DNA from 2 places in the Arthrobacter sp. AB6 genome. Region 2 is predicted to be linked to the other one. Evidence: predicted binding sites of a transcription regulator. Region 2 holds the regulator's gene; the other holds the start of a gene.
The links. Region 2 encodes HrcA, which represses chaperone genes, less so after heat shock. Its sites were predicted from a motif close to TTNGCACTCGNNNNNNNCGAGTGCNAA; they were not measured.

Region 1: the regulator HrcA is predicted to act here: its motif matches at 1,391-1,417, upstream of Q9R30_RS00705 (Hsp20/alpha crystallin family protein).

Annotation. Positions count from the first base shown of each region.
Region 1 covers NZ_JAUZVL010000001.1:150,118-153,517, reverse strand. Annotated here, with positions in the region: gene Q9R30_RS00710 (S9 family peptidase) at 1-850, opposite strand, end outside; gene Q9R30_RS00705 (Hsp20/alpha crystallin family protein) at 1,490-1,912, shown strand; gene Q9R30_RS00700 (NAD(P)H-hydrate dehydratase) at 2,156-3,094, opposite strand; gene Q9R30_RS00695 (histidine phosphatase family protein) at 3,078-3,400, opposite strand, start outside.
Region 2 covers NZ_JAUZVL010000012.1:22,465-25,864, reverse strand. Annotated here, with positions in the region: gene Q9R30_RS11195 (DUF3097 domain-containing protein) at 1-497, opposite strand, end outside; gene hrcA (heat-inducible transcriptional repressor HrcA) at 674-1,687, shown strand; gene dnaJ (molecular chaperone DnaJ) at 1,766-2,893, shown strand; gene Q9R30_RS11180 (16S rRNA (uracil(1498)-N(3))-methyltransferase) at 2,896-3,400, shown strand, end outside.

The sequences.
Region 1 (3,400 bases), on a different contig from region 2:
CGTCAAAGCGGAGCAGGCGGGTTTCGCTGTACTCCGAGCAGCCGATGCCCAGCACGAGGTGGCGCCGGTCAGCTGAGAGCTCGAAGCCCAGCCACATGGCGGCGTCGTCCTCCTGGTAGATGACCACATCATCGGCAACAGGCGTGCCCAGGACGTGCGCCTTCACCTGGTACGGGCGCCACGAGTCATCCACCACGGTGTAGAAAATCCGGGTGCCGTCGGGGGAGAAGGCGACGCCGTAGAAGACGTTCTCGATGACGTCCGGCAGCAGCCCGCCGGTGCGGAGGTCCTTGATGCGGAGGGTGAAGCGCTCATCCCCCGAGTTGTCCACGGCATAGGCATAGAGGGTCCCGTCCACGGTCACGGCCGAGCCGCCCACCGAGAAGTACGGTTTGCCCTCCGCCTCCACGTTGCCGTCCAGCAGGACTTCCTCGCCGGGGATTTCGACGCCGGGCTGCACCGCGGGCGGCGTCCAGTCGGCAACCTTGTCCCCGGTGTCCGCGGCCCGGACCCGGCACTGGATGCCGTACTCCTTGCCCTCCACGGAGCGGCTGAAGTACCACCACCCGTCCTTGCGGTGCGGCACGGAGAGGTCGGTTTCCTGGGTGCGGCCCTTGATCTCCTGGAAGATGGCCTCGCGCAATGGTTCCTGGTGTGCGGTGACCGCCTCCTGGTACGCGTTCTCGGCCTTCAGGTGCTCCACCACTTCGGCGGATTCCTTGTCCCGCAGCCACTCGTAGTTGTCCACGAAAACGTCCCCGTGGTGGACACGTTCGGACGGGATCTTCTTGGCAACCGGCGGTGTGGGAGCGGCAGTGGTGGCGGAGTCCCGCAGCGGAGTCTGGGTCATTCCTTCAATATATAGATCCCCGCCGACAATTATCCGGCCGTTCGCTACCGGGGGATCGCCGCCTCCGCGGGGGAGTAAGGGCGTCCGACGGCGGGGCGCGCTGTCGCTGGTGCGCTGCGCCAGTTGCGCGCCTGGCTCCGGCGGTGGGGGCCGTCCCGGGCTGAGGGGACGGCGGGCCGCCGGCCTAGTGGGCTTGAGGCGGCGGGCGTATCCTGTTCACGCCAAGGCACGTCCATTAAACGTGAGAGGGGAACGTCACATGACCATCCCGCCAGTGCACGAGCCCGAGCCGTTTCCGCCGGAACCAGGCCCGGACCAGCCAGATCCAACCCATCCCGGTCCGCCGGCTCCCAATCCGTTCCCTGCACCGGAACCCCCGGGCCCGCTGCCGGTGCCGGACCCAGGTCCCGCACCGCTTCGGCCGGACCCGACCCGGAGCTGACAACCGAGCATGTGAGGGGCCCTTTCGCGTGCAGCGAAGGGCCCCTCAACCATGTCCCGCCAGGGCGCAAAAAACTTCGAAAATCCCCCTCGGAACCCCTTGCAGACCTGAACTCCCAGTGCTAAAAAATCTATATCAGTCAATACAGATCGGCTGATACGAAAAGTGTTGGACCGTCTCTTACGAGGAGGGAAGCCATGTTGATGCGAACTGATCCGTTCCGCGAGTTGGACAGGCTGGCCCAGCAGGTCCTCGGCACGGCGGCGCGCCCGGCAGCGATGCCGATGGACGCGTGGCGGGAGGACCAGGAATTTGTCGTCGCCTTTGATCTGCCCGGCGTCGCACTGGATTCTGTGGATCTGGATGTGGAACGGAATGTCCTGACGGTACGGGCCGAGCGCCCCGACCCTGCAGGCAAGGACACCGAGTTGATCGCCTCCGAGCGGCCGCGCGGCGTGTTCAGCCGCCAGCTGATCCTCGGGGACACCCTGGACACCGACAACGTGAAGGCTTCATACGACGCCGGTGTCCTGACGCTGCGGATTCCTGTCGCCGAAAAGGCCAAGCCGCGCAAGATTGAAATCGAGACGAAGGGGGCCAAGCAAGAGATTGCCGCCTAGTTTCAACACAGGATCGGAAAGTCGGGGATCTACTGACTGCCTTTAGGGCGGATTGCACAGTATGCACGCCACAGCGCTTAAAGCGCACCGGCAGCCTACACCCGCACTTCCCGGTATGGCGGCCCCCGGCTTCGGCCGGGGGCCGTCTCATGCCCGGAGAAGGCAACGCGGGGTCACTTACCGCCCAAAAAACCACGTCGGATGGACCGTAAGTGACCCCGCGTTGCCTTCAATCCGGAGGGGTCAGGTGTTGAGTTCCAGCATCAGCGCGGGCAGCTCGTCCGCGAGTTCGCGCGCCAGGAAGCCCAGAGGTCCCAGCCGGCTGGCAAGCCTGTCCGCGGCAGCCGCATGGAGATGCGTGCCCCAGCACGCAGCCTGCGCTTCGCTGGTTCCCCGGGCGCGAAGGCCGGCGATGGCACCGGCCAGCACATCTCCGCTGCCTGAGGTCCCCAGCCCGCCGTATCCCGTGGTGATTTTCCAGAGCTCCGCCTCTTCCGGCGCATCACCTGGCGGCCTCGCGATCAGGCCCTGGCAGCTCACCACCGCCTGGTACCGTTCGGCAATCTCGGCAACATCAGCCGGCAGGTCCCCCGGCTCACGGCCAAGCAGGATCCCAGCCTCCTTGGGATTGGGCGTCAGGATCAGGCGCCCCTTCCACGGACCGGACTGGTCCTCCACGTTGGCCAAAGCACCCAAAGCGTAGGCATCGAGGACGACGGCGGGACCTCCGCCGTCGTTCCCTTTCCCTGGGGCGGCCTCCCGCCCGAGCAGGGCCCGGAGCAGTTCCTCGGCCAGGTCCAGGTCATCGAGGCCCGGGCCCACCAGTACGGCATCTGCCCCGTCCAGGTACGGGGCGATGCGGTCCAGGCCCTCGGCCGTTACGGACCCGCCAGGGGTTTCCGGCAGCCCCACCGCCCCGCACTCCGGCAGCGCGACGCCCAGGTGGACAGCCACCGATTCCGCGACGGCCAGGGTGAGTTTCCCGGCGCCGGCCCGAAGGGCGGCGGCGCCGGAGAGCAGTGCGGCACCGGGGGTCGCCCGGGCTCCGCCGATCACCAAAACCGATCCGCGGGAGTACTTGTCCTCGCCGGCGGCGGGCAGCGGCCAATCGCGCAGGAGCGACGGCGTCACCAGGGCTGGCTGCCTGGCTCCGGCCCCGGACGCTTCACCGCGGGTGGACACTGGCGTCCCCGGCATGTTCGGTCACGGCAACGCCCTGCTCGGTCAGGTGGTCCGCCACGTTGAAGCTTTCGAGCGTCCACGGGCCGGCGCCGGAGGGCCGCACATAGCGGGTCAGGGAGGCGTTCAGCACCGAGGTGGTGGCCGCCAGGTCCAGGAGTTCTGCTTCACTCAGCCCTTCAAGCACGTACCGGAAGAGCATGATCACGGCGTCGTGGCACACCAGCATTACCCGGTGCCCGGTGCCGAGATTGTTCAGTTCCGCCAGGACGGAGCGCAGCCGGAGGGCCACGTCCGCCCAGGATTCCC
Region 2 (3,400 bases):
CTGCCCGGTCCCGGCCTGAACTCTGCAACTGCCGCCGCCAGGTCATCAATGCCGTGCAGGGGTTCGACGACGATGCCTTCCACGCGCAGGTCGTCTCCCCAGACCTTTTCCACCAGTTCGGCGTCGTGCTTTCCTTCCACCCAGATGCGGCTGGCCTTGGCCACCTGTGCCCGGTGGCCGGCCACCCGGACGGACCCGGAGGCGGTCCGGCCGGGTCCGGCAACGGCACCGGCGGCCTGCCGCGGGGCCGGGGGCAGGAGCTTAATGGCCTGGCCTTCGAGGAGGAACCCGAAACCAAGCCGGAAGGACCGGGATTTTCCGCGCCTGTCCTCCAGGGCGACCACGTGCATGCCGCCGGATTTTTCCACCCGGGTCACGGCGCCCACCCAGCCGGACTGGACATCCTCAAGCACCATTCCCCGTTCAACGGGAACCTCGGGCAGTTCAGTTTTTGCGGGAGCGGACAAGTCGCGTGGGCCCCAGTTCTGGTACTGCATGGTTTCACTCCGCCTAGCGTTCGGTCACAGGTCCGGATTTTCGCCCGGAGCGGTACCAATGCTAGCAACGGCGGGAGTCATAATAGACTGTTAGCACTGAGGCATGTCGAGTGCTAACCCTTGAGGTGGCACAGCGCGGGCGGCGCGTCCGCCCGAACCCTGGATGGAGGTGGAGTATGAGCGAGCCACGCAAACTTGAAGTGCTGCGTGCAATCGTGGAGGACTACGTCCATTCCCGGGAACCCGTGGGTTCCAAGGCCCTGGTGGAGCGGCACCATCTCGGTGTGTCCAGCGCAACGATCAGGAACGATATGGCCGCCCTGGAGGAAGAGGGCCTGATCACCGCTCCGCACACCAGCGCCGGGCGTATCCCCACTGACAAGGGTTACCGGCTCTTCGTGGACCAGATCTCGGCCGTCAAACCCCTGTCCCAGGCTGAGCGCAGGGCCATCCAGTCGCTGCTGGAAGGGTCTGACGACCTGGACGACGTTCTTGACCGCACGGTCCGCCTGTTGTCGCAGCTGACCAACCAGGTTGCCGTGGTCCAGTATCCGCACCTCAGCCGGGCACTGGTCCGCCATATCGAGTTCGTCCTCCTCGCACCGCGTAAGGTGCTGGTGGTGCTGATCGCGAACAGCGGCAAAGTGGAACAGCGCGTTATCGACGTCGGCCAGGACCTGGGGGACGACGCCCTCGCCACCCTGAGGGCACGGTTCCTTGGCTCCCTTGCCGGCACTCCGCTGAGCCAGCTCGCGCAGTCCCTGCCGGCAGTGGTGGCCACCGCCGGCCCGGGGCAAAGGCAGGCGGCCCAGGCCCTCGCCGTCGGCCTCGAGGGCCTGGCCCAGAGCAGCCGGGAGGACCGCATGGTCATGGCGGGCACCGCCAACCTTGCGCGGTCCAACGTGGACTTTCCGCTCAGCATCGGACCGGTCCTGGAAGCGCTTGAGGAACAGGTGGTCATGCTGCGCCTGCTAAGCGAAATGGCGCAGGACCATCGCGGGGTGGCCGTCAGCATCGGCCGCGAGAATCCCTACGACGGCCTGGCCGAGGCCTCCGTCGTTGCCACAGGGTACGGACCGGACCACGTTGCGAAAATTGGTGTCCTGGGACCAACCAGGATGGATTATCCCACCACCATGGCCGCAGTCAGGGCCGTTGCCCGCTACCTTTCGCGGATCCTGGGACCCTGACGTTTTCCCGTCCCCGGGCATGCAGAGCATTTTCCGCAGTCCAACTGCAGGCAGTACAACAAGGAAGAGATACAAACTTTGAGCAGCCACTACGACGTCCTTGGAGTCTCACCGGAGGCCACGGGAGAAGAGATCAAGAAGGCCTACCGCAAACTGGCGCGCACCCTTCACCCGGACGTCAACCCCGGTGAAGACGCGTCGGACCGCTTCAAGGCCGTGACCCACGCCTACGAGGTTCTGTCGGACCCGCAGAAGCGCCGTGTCTACGACACCACCGGCAACGAGAACGGCACGGACAACGGCTTCGGCGGAGGCGGCTACGCCGGCCAGGGATTCGCGTTCCAGGACATTTTCGACACGTTCTTCGGCGCCGGCGGAACAACCGGCCCGGCTTCCCGCGTCAGGCGCGGCCAGGACGCGCTCATCAGTGTCCGCATCGAACTCCGCGACGCTGTCTTCGGCGTCAACAAGAAACTCGAAGTGGACACGGCCGTCACGTGCCCCACCTGCGAAGGTTCCTGCTGCCGGCCGGGAACCCATCCGGAACGCTGCGACATCTGCGGCGGCAGCGGCCAGGTCCAGCGGGCCGTGCGCTCCATCCTGGGACAGGTCATGACCGCCGCCCCGTGCGGTACCTGCGAGGGCTTCGGCACCGTCATCAAGGACCCCTGCAATGAATGCAGCGGCCAGGGACGCGTCCGCAGCCGCCGTTCGCTGACCATCAAGGTTCCGGCCGGCGTAGCCACCGGAACCCGCATCCAGCTCTCCGGCCAGGGCGAAGCAGGTCCGGCCGGCGGCCCCGCCGGCGACCTCTACGTCGAGATCCGCGTGAACAACGACGCCACCTATGTCCGTGATAACGACGACCTCCACGCAACCCTGCACATTCCCATGACCGCTGCCGCACTGGGCACCGAGGTGAGCCTGGAAACGTTCGACGGACCGCAGGAAATCGACGTCAAGCCCGGCACCCAGTCCGGCGAGATCATCACACTTCGCGGACTTGGCGTGACCCACCTTCGCGGGTACGGGCGCGGCGACCTGAAAGTGCACCTCCAAGTCGAGACTCCAGCCAAACTCGACGCCGCGCAGGAGGACCTCCTGCGTCAGCTTGCCAAGATGCGCGGCGAGCAGATCACCGAGGGCAAGCTTGCAGCCAGCGGGGGCATGTTCGCCAAGCTCCGGGACCGGCTCGGTAACCTGTAGCGGTGAGCAATCCGGTCTTTTTCACCCCTCCCGGTTCCCTTGACCAACTGGTGGCGGGAGACGTCTTTGTCCTGGATGGGCCGGAGGCGCGGCACGCCGTCACAGTGAAGCGGCTTGCCCCCGGCGAGTCCGTTGACATCGTGGACGGCGCCGGGACCCGTATGAGCGGAAAGGTGGTTGCGGCCTCCTCCTCCGGGCTGGGTGTTGAGTGTGCTTCCCTTGCTGTTGAGCCGCAACCGGGGACCAGGCTGGTGCTGGTACAGGCACTGGCGAAGGGCGACCGCGACGAACTTGCCATCGAGACGGCAACTGAACTCGGGATCGACGCCGTCATACCCTGGCAGTCCGAACGGTCCATCGTCCGGTGGAAAGGCGACCGGGCCGCGAAAGCCCACGCCAAATGGCAGTCCGTGGTCACGGCAGCAGCGAAGCAGGCGCGCCGCGCGTGGGTTCCCGAGGTGCGGCCCGCCGTCGACACCGCCGCGCTGGCCGCCCTCGTGGAGGCTG